3 regions of the Lysinibacillus sp. FSL L8-0312 genome follow, and region 3 is predicted to be linked to each of the others. Evidence: predicted binding sites of a transcription regulator. Region 3 holds the regulator's gene; each other region holds the start of a gene.
The links. Region 3 encodes LexA, which represses DNA repair genes until DNA is damaged. Its sites were predicted from a motif close to CGAACATATGTTCG; they were not measured.

Region 1 (4,779 bases), 3.5 Mb from region 3:
CAGCCAATGATGCTACTGCAGCTAACGAAATTTCATACATGATTGGCAATAACAATCAGGTGTCTTACCATGTTGCTGTGGATGATAAAGAAATAATACAGGCAATACCATTTAACCGTAGTGCCTGGCATTGTGGTGATGGTGGAGGTGACAAAGATCCGAACGCACTAAAGAAAGGTAATCGCCTTTCTTTTGGTATAGAAATTTGTTATAGCAAAAGTGGTGGTGTTCGGTATGGAGTGGCTGAAGAAAATGCTGTCCAATATATTGCAGAGCTTTTAAAACAATTTGGATGGGGTATTGACCGAGTGAAGAAGCATCAAGATTGGAACGGTAAATATTGCCCTCACCGAATCTTAAGTGAAGATCGTTGGAGTAGTTTCTTAAAACGAATTGAAGAAGCAATGAAACCAAAAGAATCCGATAAACCAACAGAAAAAGAAGATGACACAATGAAATTCACAAACGAGACAACTAAAGCTGCTGTACGTGATTACCTCAAACAAGCAGTAGATAAAAAGCTTGTTGATAAGTCACACTTGGAAAAATTCGATGCTGGTACGTTAACTGGCGGAGATTTTGAAGGTTTGAAAATTATCATTGCACAACGTAGCATTTAACAACAATCGCCCGTTACCCAATCGGTAATGGGCTTTTTTATTTCCAGATATTACACTTGATAAAACACAAACATTTGTTCTAAAATAATACAAACGAACGTTCTGTTAATGGAGTGTGATTTGTATGTTACATGACCGCGGAAACATGAAGTGGACAGCTATGATGCTACCAGAGCATCTTGTAGAGATTAAGAAGTGGAAAGAGGAACAATTTTACGATAAAAAGCGTGAGTTGACGGAATGGGAGCTTGAAGAAATCGAGCAAACCATCCAGCGAGCGTTTAAACTTAGGAAGTTAGTTAAATTAACACTATGGGAACACAATAAGCTACATGACAAGGTAGGGTTAATAACAGGCGCTGATACGTATAAAAAGGAGTTACTATTAGATACAGAGTTTTCAATAAAACGAATTTCATTCGATCTAATACAAAAAGCATCATTGGTTGACGAGGATGATTAATCCGGAACAGCGTCAATTATTACACAAATTCTTATTATTAGAATTAGCCGTGAAATCATTGCAGATTGATTATCCGCAAGTAGAACAATTTAAAATGAAAGAAGTATTTCTTCCAATCATGGATTCCTTATTAAAGACATTGCGTCATGAGTATTTTGAACTCAAAAGACAACTAGGGCAACAACGTATCCGAGTAGTAGGTTGGACTAATGTAGATGAATATTTCAGTGACGTACAGGTTGCTACAGCAGGGGATGATGTAGTTCTTCGATATGCTAATCAAGCACTTAAAACCAAGGTGGAAAAATTGATAAATGAACATCTAAAAAACGGTTAGGGCTCAGACAAGAGCCCTAAATTGTTAAACTTCTAATTCATCGTGTTCTTTCTTTTTAGGTACTACCTTCATCACCACAGTAATTGCCTCGTCAAATGATTCACCAAACATAAACTTCACAGTTTTAACCACTCGCTCTACCTTTTCGGCAATCCACACGACTATGATCCCACTGCTAAATGTATAACCAACAAAGTCAATTATGTCCACAAGTCATCTCCTTTTTATAATTTTAGTAACCGATAAATCTGCCGTATCTTAACCTGATCTAAGTGTAAAAGATAAGTTGATAAGTACCATTGCATGAACTTCCTATTACTCAGTGTCACACGAATAAGAACAGCAGCAGTGGTGGTTGGTGTTATATCTAGTGCAAAAGCTAATACACTCAATTGGTCGTAGTCTCTCTGTTTAAATTTGATCGTTACTTTACCTTTATCAGCATGAACGGTTATCTTTAATTTCGGTCTTTCTGGGTAACCTAACGTGATGGTGTTCTTCCAACGATAATCTCTCCGAAACCACTTTCTTATTTCTTCTACAATGATTTCTGACACAGCACCAGTATTACATAATCTTTCTGCTACATCTTTAACAGGTTCATCACAGATTTCAGCAAATCGATATAATGTGGTCTTGAGACTTTCTGAGATAGTGGGTTTCACATCAACTTTTTTATCTGAGCGAGTGATTCTCCTGTTCCCCATCGAAATTTCCCCTCCTCCCCATACCTTTTTGAACCTTATCCCTAGGAATTAATCCTAACCATAATTGATTCCTAGACTTAATGTAGGTATACGTGGTAGGGAAGTGTAAAAGAACCACAGTAAAAATATTTATTACAATTGTAATAATCAGAGTCTTTGAGTTATAAAATGTACTACATTTGTAATACAAAAACGAAAGGGGATTTTATTGAATAGAATAATTTTGGGAATCGATGCAGGGAATCACAAAGCGAAGGTAGTAGGACCATTTGGAGTCGATTCATTTAAAACGAATATCTGCGATTGGTTTGAGCGTGATGTTGAGGAGTCATTTGGTCCTGATGATATGGAGTTTGAGATAGGTGGTCGCAAAGGGTATGCTGGTACAATCGCGCAGTTTGAAGATGAATTCGGGGATGGTACCAGGTACGGAGATAGCAAGGCCCATGAAGATACTAAAATCAGAGTCTTACTAGCAATTCACCGTTATTTAAGCCGTTACTGTCCACACATTGAACAAGTAAGCTTTGTTACAGGCCAGCCGATTAAACGGCATAAGCAAGCTGAGAAGGAATCAATTATAGCCATGCTAAAAGGACAATATGAAATAAAGGTTAATGGGAAGATTAGAAAAGTCCTCATAGATCAAGTGGCCGTGGCTCCTGAAGGTAGTGGGGCTTTTTGGGCGCAACCAAGTGATGGAGTTATCAGAGTGATTGATATAGGAAGTGGAACTGTTAATGCTGCTACTATTATTGATAAGAGACATATTAATAAAGCCAGCACAACTTTTAATTTCGGGGTTGAGACTGTGGCTGATAAAGATGATGTCCAGAAGATAGCTCGGGGAATAATACGTAATACAACTAAGCTAAAGTGGAGTAAAAATGACAAGATACTTATTTGCGGAGGTATTACAGAAGGAATAACACCATATATAATAGAACATTACATTAATGCAGAAATCATTAATCCAACAATACAGCGTGGAAATGGGGTGACTACTTTACACCCTGTCTTTGCAAATGCAGTTGGATTTTATGCAATAGCAAAGGGGGCATTTGGGTGAGTAATGAAAGCAGGAAGAACAAACCTGTTAGTTTTAACATCAAAGATGAACACGACCTTGCACTATTAAATCATGCAGAACAAACAAACCCGTTGACTGGTAAACCGCGTAACTTCAGTAAGTATGTAAAAAGATTGATTGAGGAAGATATGAAACGGCCACTCAAAAGCGAAATAAGGATAGATCGAAATGAACCTATCATTAATGAAGAAGAAACGTACTCCATTGAAACTAAAGAGGCCATGAACAGTTTTATTTAAAATACTAAAAGTCACTCAACGTATTAATGTGTTGAGTGACTTTTGTTTTAAAAAAGGTTATTTAATTAAACATGTATATATTTTATAGCCATCGATTAATTTTTAATGAAAAATCAAATACTGAAGTATGGACATCGAGACATTACAACTTTTAGCTATTTATTATTTTGACCGGATCCGTACAAGATGTGTATTTTTAAAGATTTATTCTTATATGGAGGAGGAAGGGAATTTTGCTTTTTATGGACTATATAAATGTAAGAGAAGAATCGTGGTAAAAAAAGTAATATTGACACCTAATGGGAAATTAATTGGGGTCTTTTCACTTTGAAAACAAGAAAATTGTCGAACTGTGTAAGAACTGTACAAATATTTTTTGATTGGGTGCTAAACCCATTTAAAAACAATGTTGACAGTGCTACCATAAAAGTAACAGGCGAAAGAAGAACTTTTGTTCTGAAATCTGTAACGGAGATGATAAATATAAAAAGAGGAAAAATAAAAAAACACACCTCAAGCTGGAACTTGAGATGTGGAAAATTACGAGTGACATTCACTTTCATTCACTCACTAACCAAAATTAATTATAACCAAAAACAATTGTGATTAAAAGTGAATGTCCTCATTTAACGGAGGGTAAAATATGGAAAAAACAAAAGAAGTTGATTTTAATGAAATTATAGATGAACGTATACATAAAGTTGCATTTGGTAAATGTGTTAATGACCCTGAGTACCAATCCGCTCATTCAAAGACAATCGCTCTAATGGATAGATTGAGGGAAGTATTGTCTCATGAAGAACAAAGGAATTTATTAAATGAATTGGAAAGTGCATTGTATATAGTTGAGTCGATTTTTTTAGAATATGCTTACCATCAAGGTCTAGAAGATAGCCAAATAATTTATAAAGTAATGAACGTACTTGAAATTAATGTTGCAATGAAAAGAAAAAATGAATTAAGTAACCCGTGTTAATTAAAAAAAATCACTCCCTAAATGAGTAGTGATTTTTATACACCTGCCATATAATAGTAATTGCTAACTAATAAAGTGGGGTACAATCTCTTAAAAACGGTAGTACCCCACTTTTACCCCAATTGAATTACTTTAATAAACCCTTATTACTAACATCGATTTGAGGATATATTCGAGAATTACTTCAAACCTGCCATACTCCAAAATTAAAGAACCTTAATTAAAAACCTGGCATTTATGAGCACAGTATTTTTAGGTAAGCCTAGAAATGCTTACCTATCAAGGGTTATGAGGTGTAACTTATGATTGTACCTCAAAGTTGAAGATTAAAGTGATTTATCCGAATT
Region 2 (4,779 bases), 870 kb from region 3:
CACGGTTCTCTTACGTAGTAAGAGTTGCTTGTATTGGGCATCATTAAATACAGTCCAAACCATTGACACAACAGCATTTCATATATGCCCACTTCAATACTCGGGTGGCATTTAATCAAGCACAGTATCGGGTATACGAATGGGCATAAAAATTACCATTCCAACCAGTTATCCAATGAGGCAGTACTTATTGATTGTGGACGGCTATCACGCTCATTCAGCCAGTTATAGAAAGGCACTGGACGTTTTTTAACAGGAGTTTCTTCTATAGATGATGATTTATATTTCTTCATACTAGAACGCTCTACAGCCTTATTAAACGCCCCTACAAATACGGCTCTTAATGTACTAGCAATAGTTAATGTACCGTTCGCAATATCACGGATAATGTTAGCTAAAACGTCCTTAGCGTTCACAAAATCATGTATATCGTTCATTTTTGTTGCTAATATGCATTTGTGTAATTGGTCTTTCAATTCATCGACTAATGGCAGCGAGTGCATGAAATCGAACAGCATCTTTTGGTACTCGTTCATGTATTCCTTTTTCTTTTCAGCTTGCAAAGCTAATTCATTGCCAAGACTCATAATATTATTTGCTTGTTTAGAACTTAAAAGATTAAAAGATTTAGATGCTTGGTTTTCAGATTGCGGAGGACAAACCGCGTCATTACTAGCACCATCGACTCTCTCTCGATGTTTCAAACTCGATGTATCACTGTAGGGTAAAATGCGATAAATGCTAGCTCCTTTGATTCCATTAAGTTTTGTTTGCTTAACTTTCTCGATGATGTTTAACTCAACAAGTTTCTTTATAGCGCGCATTACTGTGCTTCTAGATGTTCTTGTTTGCTCGGCTATCGTTTCAGCTTTTAAGTGACAAGCACCAGGATGTGCTAATGAACGACTAGCTAATGCAAAAACGATGACACGTTCTGATTCTGTTAAATCATAGTAGTGTGCTGCTATATGGTCATCCACACTTTTATCCATATCTGCTACTGAATCGAATGTTGTGTATGCTGCTAAATATTCAAATGCCACCGTTATTCACCTCACTACCTGTTGTTCCTAGTCATAAAAATAAACTTTAACAATTTGAGCCTTTTGCTCACTACCTGTCTCTGTCATCTTTTTGAAATTAGTTTCATCAACCATTTCAAATCCAATTTTCTTTAAAACACTTTGGGCACGTTCTAATTTTTTATAACCTATGTCTACTACTATCGCTGTACCTTTGCTTTTGTTTCCGTTTTTTGTACTTAGATGGATTACGTAAATATGCATTTTGGTATCACCCTTTCTTCACTCGATTTACTTAAAAGAAATCAATAATTAAAAAAATAAATGCATCTCTATTTATTTCGATTAAGTAAATCATAATTTCGTTTAAGTAAAATGTCAACATTTAATTTCTTTTAAGTAAATTATGGTTTATAATAAAAGTAACATAATGACATGAAAGTTGGTGAATAAAATTGGGCGTTGAATTAAGATCTAATCTAGGAGAAATATTAAAAAAACGAGGCTGGGATCAAAAAAAACTTGTGGAGCGAACAAGTTTAAATCCTCGTACCATAAGTGAATTAGTAAATGATAAAACAATTCGTATAAATAAGAATGCACTTGAGAAAATAGCCGATGCCCTAAACATTGAGGATATTTCTGAGATCATTCAATTCAAAAAAACAGATAACTAGTCACGGTTGTCTGTTTTTTGTATACTTTCTTTGCGAAATTTCCTAAAATGGAAATATAGAGGGAGGATTATGTACAATGAAAAAAATAATTTTTAGCGCTGCATTAGTATTATGTTTAGGGTTGGTTGGTTGTGGAGAAGAAAAAGCTAAAGAAGAACCACAAAAAGGGGATGTTCAAACACCTGTAACTACTGACAAAATAGAAGAAGAAGCAAAAAGTGAAGATATTTATTTTAAAGATAATGAAGCAAAATTAGTAGATTTAAAAATAAATATTACTCAAACAAAAGTAATCCCTGTTGGTGATACTGGAAATGAATATGGTGAAAAACCTGTATTTGCTATTTGGTATAACACTACAAATCTAAGTGACAAAGACATTGATCCTACAACAGCTTGGACAGTTGTATTTACAGCAATCCAAGATAATAACCCAAATTCTGTAAACGAATTAGAAGTAGGTATGCTTCCTGATGATAAATTTTTAGATACTCAATTAGAAACAATTAAAAAAGATGGTACTGTTGAAAATGCCATTGCTTATGAATTAGATGATTTAGAAACACCTGTAACCTTAGTAGCTAATCAAGGTGTTGGTGGTAAAGAATTAGGTCGTCAGGATTTTGAAGTAAAGTAATGAAAAGTAGGTCACTCAATCGAGTGGCTTTTTTTGAACAAAAAACAGGCCTCATTCGAGCACCTGTTCATTACTTAAATGATTGAAGTATTCAACTTATGCTAAATGCCCACCAACTAATCGATCACGGCTGATAGCTGTACCTGCATCTGTAAACGAAACAGCACGTAATAAAGCTGTAGCACCAAAACGATTGCGTATTGCGTCCATCGTTGGACCAATCAGCTGTCGTTGCGGTTTTCGATCATCGAATAAATCTAATTGGATACTTTGCTCTCGATCTAAGTTGGATATACGGACAGATAGTTGCCGAGCTGGTTCACCAGCAAAATGTTCATCGAGTAATTCAATGCAGACTTTATATATTTCGAGTGTTTCATTTGTCGGATTTGAGATAGTCCTTGAACGATGAAACCCTTTAGTCATTGCATTGTGACTGTATGATAAGCCTAAACTGATAGTACGCCCAACAAATCCAGCATCCCTCGCACGTTTCATGACATCTTCGCACATTTCGAGGAGCACTACAGAGATTTCTTTACGTGTGTGATAATCCCTCATCAGCATTTGGCCCTTCCCAAAACTTAACGCTCCATTTGCTATTAACGGCTCCCCTAATTTGGATAGATCTATTCCCCATGCGTGGTAATAGAGTTGATTGCCCATTATGCCAAATTTCTTTTCTAATTCATCTAAATCAGCATTCGCTAAACCACCGACCGTTTGAATACCCATTGCATTTAACTTTGCCTCCATCTGCTTACCGATTCCCCACATTTCAGAAAGGGGTCGAACAGGCCAAAGCTTCTGGGGAATATCTTCATATGTCCATTTAGCAAATCCAGTTTTCTTTGCCTCAATATCAAGTGCTAATTTGGCCATCAACATATTTGGTCCCATACCTACAGCGCTAGGTACATTAAATTGGTCAAGTATGGCTTGCTGTATTTCCTTTGCTGTTTCCTCAGCTGTGCCCCAAAGTTTTTCAGTGCCAGTTAGATCAACAAAGCTCTCGTCTATGCTGTACACATGTATGGCATCCACAGGTACATAATTAGCGATTAGTTGTGTGATGGTCATCGACATTTGAATAAAGAAACTCATTTTAGGCTCAAACAACTTAATATCAGGATGCTTCGGTATTTCGTAACGTCTGTTGCCTGTTTTTATTTTGAATTGTTCTTTCATTACTGGGGATGCTGCAAGTACTACACTACCAGGTTGATTAAAGTTACCAACGACTGCTATTGGGTCTTTTAAAATGTCTAACCCTTCGAGCATGGCGATACAGCTGGCATAGAAACTTTTCATATCGATGCAAATGATCGGTCTATCTGGCATTCCATCGTAGTTTTCTCTCATCGTAGTTTCCTCCCATTGCGTCTCGTAATTTTTTATTTACTTATTCTAAGTAAGAACGTTTGTTTGTATACATATTAGAACAAACGTTTGCGTTTTATCAAATGTAAATTATGGAAAAATCCAGGCACTTCCTTTTAAAGATCATCGTAGTATATTAAAAAAGGAGGATTTAATGAAGAAGAATCCGCAGACTGAGGCGAATAAGCGTTGGCAAGCGAAGAATAAAGAACGTGCTAAATATCTTAGTGCACGATCTGGAGCACGTAGCTTTATAAGAAACCACGCCTTGGAGGAAGATTTAGACGAGCTCACGGAATTAATGTTAGAACGTAAACAAGAATTATTAGAAATGAAAATAAACCAAGATGGCATGTAGCTGTCTTGGTTTATTTTGGTTTGTATTTTATTAAGTAATTAATTTGTGGAAATAAAAAAAGCCCAGACTCAAAATAATGAGTACCTGGGCATTAATCATTTTACTTCATACAATTTCGTTATTTCGCTCTCGTCGTTATAGACTATCTTCAATCCTAACAAATCTGCAAGCTCTCGTACTTGTACATACGTTCTTCCGTCTTGAATGATTGCAGGGATGGACTTGGCATCATTTAGCATTACTTTCGCTTCTGTAGTTTGAGCCACTTCATGCTTGCCCTCATTATTAGTAAACCAAGATAAAGGTTTGGAACCATTTACTAAATTCAAATCCACATTACCTTTAATCCCTTGAACATTACCTTTGTCTGTATACTGCCATAGATCACATGAAAAATTAGGCTTTTTACCAGGTGCACTTGTGCCACTATATCGTGGAATCCATAAAAAATCGTAGCCTTTGACTGTATCCATTTTGTACGGCTTATAAAAATGGTGGCCAGTGTATAGTCCGATTTTAACGCCTTTTGCCTTTAAATAATCAATGAACGTCTGTGTGCCTTGTACGATATTTTGTATACTTGCTCCGAAAGCCTCTTCAACGTCAACAACGTAAAAAAGTGGTTTATGACCTTGTGCTCGATTGTAAAAATCTTTCGCTTGTGCCAATGCTTCCGTAGCATTTTTAAATGTCACGTAAATATAA
Region 3 (4,779 bases):
TATTTAATTGCTGATTGGTCTATCAATGAACTTTCCATTAGTATCTTTTCAAACGGACAGGTTGAGTTTTTGCGTTATCAATCGATTGAAACAGATATGGCACAATGGCAGGGCAAAAAAGTCGATGAATTTAGCTACCAATTTCTCTACAATGGTGAAACCGAAGATTACCAGATGGTCGTCATGGATCAGGTTTTAGAAATTGATCGGATGATGAATTTCTTTAAGTTTTCTTTACATAAAGGGGAAAAAACAGTAGATGAAATCATAATACTTGGTGATAACCCGTTACTCAAATCAATAGGAACCTTATTATCTTCTAATTTAGAGACACCTTTGATGATTGTTGATGGAGCAAAAATTGAAAAGTTCTTTCCTTATTTTAAAAAAGAATTTTCAACATTGCTAGGCTTAGCTTTGAAGGAGGTTCATTAATGGTTCCAGATATAAACCTCTTACCACAGCTTGAAAAACGGTCTACTTCACCAAAGCTTTTTTATAGCTTGATAATTGTCATAGTGGGTCTAATAGTAGCTTATTTACTATTTATATTTTTTACAGCTAAAAGTGATTTGTCACGTTTATCTGCTGAGGAAAAGACATTAACGACACAGCTTGAACAATTACAGCAAGAGTTAGATGTAAGACAAAGTGTTGATCAGGGATCATTGGAGGAATCTGTTGCCTATATTCAAGGTGTTTCTTATCCTGTAACCCCATTAATTGATGAAACGAAAACTTTACTACCAACTCAAACGTACTTGCGTAGCTACGTTTTTGGGGAAAATACAGTTAATATTGAAGTGGATTTTGAAACGATGACCGATATATCGAAATATGTAGAGCGACTTTTAATGAGTAGTTTTTTTACAGACGCACAAATTAATACAGTGTCAAACTTTGATATAGAGCTTGGCGAACAGAAGGAATTAACGCCTGAACAAAAATTTAAAGAAGTACCACGTTATTCAGTGTCCATTACGGCGACAATCGACTTTATGTATTTAGCTGGAGGACGACGCTCATGAATAAATTAACGAGTAGTAAAAATTCATCTATTATCTTGTTATTGACTTTAATCGTTTCTATTTTATTTGCGCTTTATTATTATTTATTATTACCAAGATTAAATGAAGTAGAAGCAAAAGAGAGTCATGTATCACAGATACAGCAAGAGATTTCTAGTGTAAAAGAACAATTAGCTCAATTAGACAAGGAGCAGGGTCAGCCGACTATCAATGTTTTAGCGTTAAGACAGAAGCTACCTACAACAAGAGCTGTTGAAAAGATCATACTAGATTTAGCTGAGATTGAGGAAGTGACAGGAACACGCATAAAGTCATTAACAGTTCAAAATGATGATGCGGCTGTTTCGCAATCAGATGTATCGCAAGACCTTAATCTGTTGGAGCAAGCTGAAGAAGAGGTTAATGGTGAGCAGGATAACAAGATTACGAGTTCACCGATTTCATCTATTTCAAAGGATTCCTTACCATCGAATTTAAAGTTGATTACTTTTATATTAGAGGTTGGGGCGCTTGATTTTAATTCTCTAGAGAGCTTTTTACAGGAAATTGAACAATTACAGCGTGTGATGAAAACGGATACTATCGAATTCAAATTGCCTGGAGAGCAGGATCAATTAGAAAAAGATACGGATCTTACTTTACAAGCTACCGTCCAGGTGACGACGTTCTATTACGAAGGAGAGTAATAATTGCATTGATAGGCGTTCCATACTGCATCTGTATGGGCGCCTATTAGTTTAGGAGGACAGAAAATTGGAAATGGCTTATACAATCTTTCTATTTTTATTTGGGCTTGTCTTTGGCTCTTTTTATAATGTGGTAGGCTTACGTGTGCCACAGAAGGAGTCGATTGTACAACCTCCTTCACATTGTACTAAATGTCAAAGGCAACTGACGGCGCTTGATTTAGTGCCAGTTTTATCTTATGTGTTTTTTGGGGGGAAATGTCGGAGCTGTGGTAATAAAATAGCTTGGATTTATCCAGTAATGGAATTATTAACAGGATTATTGTTTGCCTTTGCATATTGGCAGCTTGGTTGGAGCATAGAGTTTATAGTAGCCCTATTTTTTATTTCATTATTAGTCATCATTGTTGTTTCTGATATAGCCTATATGCTGATTCCGAATAAGGTGCTTTTATTCTTTTTACCCTTCCTTATTATTGGACGAGTATTGTCGCCATTAACACCCTGGTGGGACTGTGCTGTAGGTGCAGTCGTTGGTTTCGGCATATTATATAGTATTGCTGTGATATCAAACGGGGGCATGGGTGGAGGCGATATTAAATTATTCTTTTTAATTGGACTTGTTCTTGGTACAATGCATACACTGTTAACATTATTTATAGCTGCAGTTATCGGCATGATTGTCGGGCTTGTCGTGTTAACGAAGAACAAGCAGGGGAGAAAAACACCTATTCCTTTTGGACCTTCTATTGCATTAGCCGCTATCATTGTCTATTTTTATGGGGATTCATTAATCGATTGGTATTTAGGTTTTTGGTAATTGTTCAATCTTCAAGCATATGGAGGGAAGCAAGTGAAACCGATTATTGGCATTACAGCCTTTGTGGAAGATGATTTATCCTCTCGATTAAATGCTGCTTACAGTAAAAGTATCATTGATGCAGGTGGGATTCCGCTTATTATTCCACTTGGCGTAGAGGAGGATGCCACACAAATTCTATCCCTTACAGATGGTTTATTGTTATCTGGAGGCTATGACGTGCATCCATTTCTGTATGGGGCAGAGCCTGCACCAAAACTAGGGAAAATTCATCCAGCAAGAGATACGGTAGAGTTAGCATTAATTGAAGCGGCATTCACACGAAAGATGCCTATTTTGGGTATTTGCCGAGGCATTCAAATACTAAATGTAGCACTAGGTGGTACTTTATTTCAGGATATTGATAGTGACCATTTTAGTACTAAGCTGCTCAAGCATGTACAGCAATCTGCTCGAGCTGTAGCTACTCATTATGTACAAATTATGGAGGAGAATTTATTAGCGACCATTTTACAACAAGAGAAAATAGCGGTAAATTCATTTCATCATCAGGCAGTTAATGTATTAGCAGAGAAATTAAAAGTAGCAGCAAAATCGAGTGATGGCATTATCGAAGCAGTTGTTCATGAAGAGTTGCCATTTTGCTTGGCTGTTCAGTGGCATCCCGAGGAACTAGCTATAGCAGGAGATGAGCCTGCACAAAAATTATTTTCAGCCTTTGTTGAAGCTAGCTTAAAATTCAAAAAGGAAGCGTAGCAGGGGGACTGTACAAAGAATCCAACCATATATGGATTCTTTTTTTGCGTAAAAAAGAGGATACATGCTCTTAGAAGGAACACATAATCCTCAAAACCTACTTTAAATGATTAATGTACACGACGATATAGTCCTACAACTTGTCCTAAAATAGAAACTTGATCGACGATAATAGGCTCCATAGATGAGTTTTCAGGCTGTAAACGGAAATGATTTTTTTCCTTGAAGAAACGTTTGACCGTTGCTTCATCCTCTGCTGTCATGGCTACAACAATATCTCCGTTATTAGCTGTTGCCTTTTGCTTCACAATAACTAAATCGCCGTCTAAAATTCCTGCTTCAATCATAGATTCCCCCATAATCTCTAGCATGAATAACTGATCCTCGCTTGTGCCATACGTATCTGGTAATGGGAAATATTCTTCAATGTTTTCAATAGCAGTAATTGGGGAACCAGCAGTTACCTTCCCCACAAGTGGTACATGAATGACTTGCTGCTTTTGAATAGACTCTTCAGGCTCTAAAATTTCAATTGCACGTGGCTTTGTTGGATCTCGACGAATAAAGCCCTTTTGTTCTAATCGAGCTAAATGACCATGAACAGTTGAACTTGAAGCAAGTCCGACTGCTTCCCCGATTTCACGTACTGATGGTGGATATCCCTTAGCTCGTACCTCTTCTTTAATAAAAGCCAAAATGTCCTCTTGTCTTTTCGAAACTTTTTTCATGAGTGCTCACCTCTTTTTTCTAATATCATTCTTCTTATTTGATAGTATAACAGAATGCGAACATGTATGCAAACATAGGTTCGAAAAGTGTTTGACAAAAACGTTTGTTCGCTTTATTATGAGAACATACATTCCGAACAAACATTCTAGAAAAGGGGTTGTAACTATGACATGGTTAAAGAAAAATACACATATCTCCATTTTATTAGGAGCTTGTCTATTATTTGCAGGATACCTTTACATCACTGATCCAGGAGATGTTAATTACGCAGAAATTCAAATTGAACATGGGGATAGCTTGTGGTCGTTAGCAGAGCAATACCGTGGTAAGATGAGTACAGATGATTGGATTAAGCTGGTCAAAACAGAAAATGAATTAGCAGATATTAAAATTGTGGCAGGAAAGTCTCTAGTTATTCCTGTATTGGGTGATCAAGCCAATCCCATCCATACTATCGAAATTGCGAGAACTGAACAATGATGAATAAACAAATGTCGGCTGTTGTCTATTGCCGTGTAAGTACTGAAAAAGAAACACAAAGCTCCTCATTAGAGCGCCAACAGGAAGAGTTGCTGCGCTACGCTAGAGAGCAAGGCTATGAGGTAAAGGGTGTATTTAAGGATAAGCATAGCGGCTATGATGTGGAACGCGATGGCTTGCTTGAAATGCTTGATTTCATTAAAGAAAAGGGAATTAATGCCCTTTTTGTACAAGATGAAACACGATTAGGACGTGGGAACGCAAGGATGGCTGTGTTGCA

Region 1: the regulator LexA is predicted to act here: its motif matches at 688-701, upstream of MHI22_RS05170 (YolD-like family protein).
Region 2: the regulator LexA is predicted to act here: its motif matches at 3,775-3,788, upstream of MHI22_RS18235 (Y-family DNA polymerase).

What each region holds. Positions count from the first base shown of each region.
Region 1 covers NZ_JBBOOV010000001.1:1,004,880-1,009,658, reverse strand. The annotation lists gene MHI22_RS05175 (peptidoglycan recognition protein family protein) at 1-620, shown strand, start outside; gene MHI22_RS05170 (YolD-like family protein) at 766-1,083, shown strand; gene MHI22_RS05165 (aconitate hydratase) at 1,076-1,420, shown strand; gene MHI22_RS05160 (hypothetical protein) at 1,445-1,630, opposite strand; gene MHI22_RS05155 (hypothetical protein) at 1,645-2,127, opposite strand; gene MHI22_RS05150 (ParM/StbA family protein) at 2,336-3,196, shown strand; gene MHI22_RS05145 (hypothetical protein) at 3,193-3,456, shown strand; gene MHI22_RS05140 (hypothetical protein) at 4,100-4,432, shown strand.
Region 2 covers NZ_JBBOOV010000001.1:3,597,370-3,602,148, reverse strand. The annotation lists gene MHI22_RS18255 (helix-turn-helix domain-containing protein) at 153-1,043, opposite strand; gene MHI22_RS18250 (hypothetical protein) at 1,071-1,286, opposite strand; gene MHI22_RS18245 (helix-turn-helix domain-containing protein) at 1,478-1,699, shown strand; gene MHI22_RS18240 (DUF5067 domain-containing protein) at 1,776-2,336, shown strand; gene MHI22_RS18235 (Y-family DNA polymerase) at 2,433-3,698, opposite strand; gene MHI22_RS18230 (hypothetical protein) at 3,871-4,074, shown strand; gene MHI22_RS18225 (GH25 family lysozyme) at 4,170-4,779, opposite strand, start outside.
Region 3 covers NZ_JBBOOV010000001.1:4,471,939-4,476,717, forward strand. The annotation lists gene pilM (type IV pilus biogenesis protein PilM) at 1-435, shown strand, start outside; gene MHI22_RS22245 (PilN domain-containing protein) at 435-1,028, shown strand; gene MHI22_RS22250 (hypothetical protein) at 1,025-1,714, shown strand; gene MHI22_RS22255 (prepilin peptidase) at 1,782-2,534, shown strand; gene MHI22_RS22260 (gamma-glutamyl-gamma-aminobutyrate hydrolase family protein) at 2,568-3,290, shown strand; gene lexA (transcriptional repressor LexA) at 3,401-4,018, opposite strand; gene yneA (cell division suppressor protein YneA) at 4,185-4,499, shown strand; gene MHI22_RS22275 (YneB family resolvase-like protein) at 4,496-4,779, shown strand, end outside.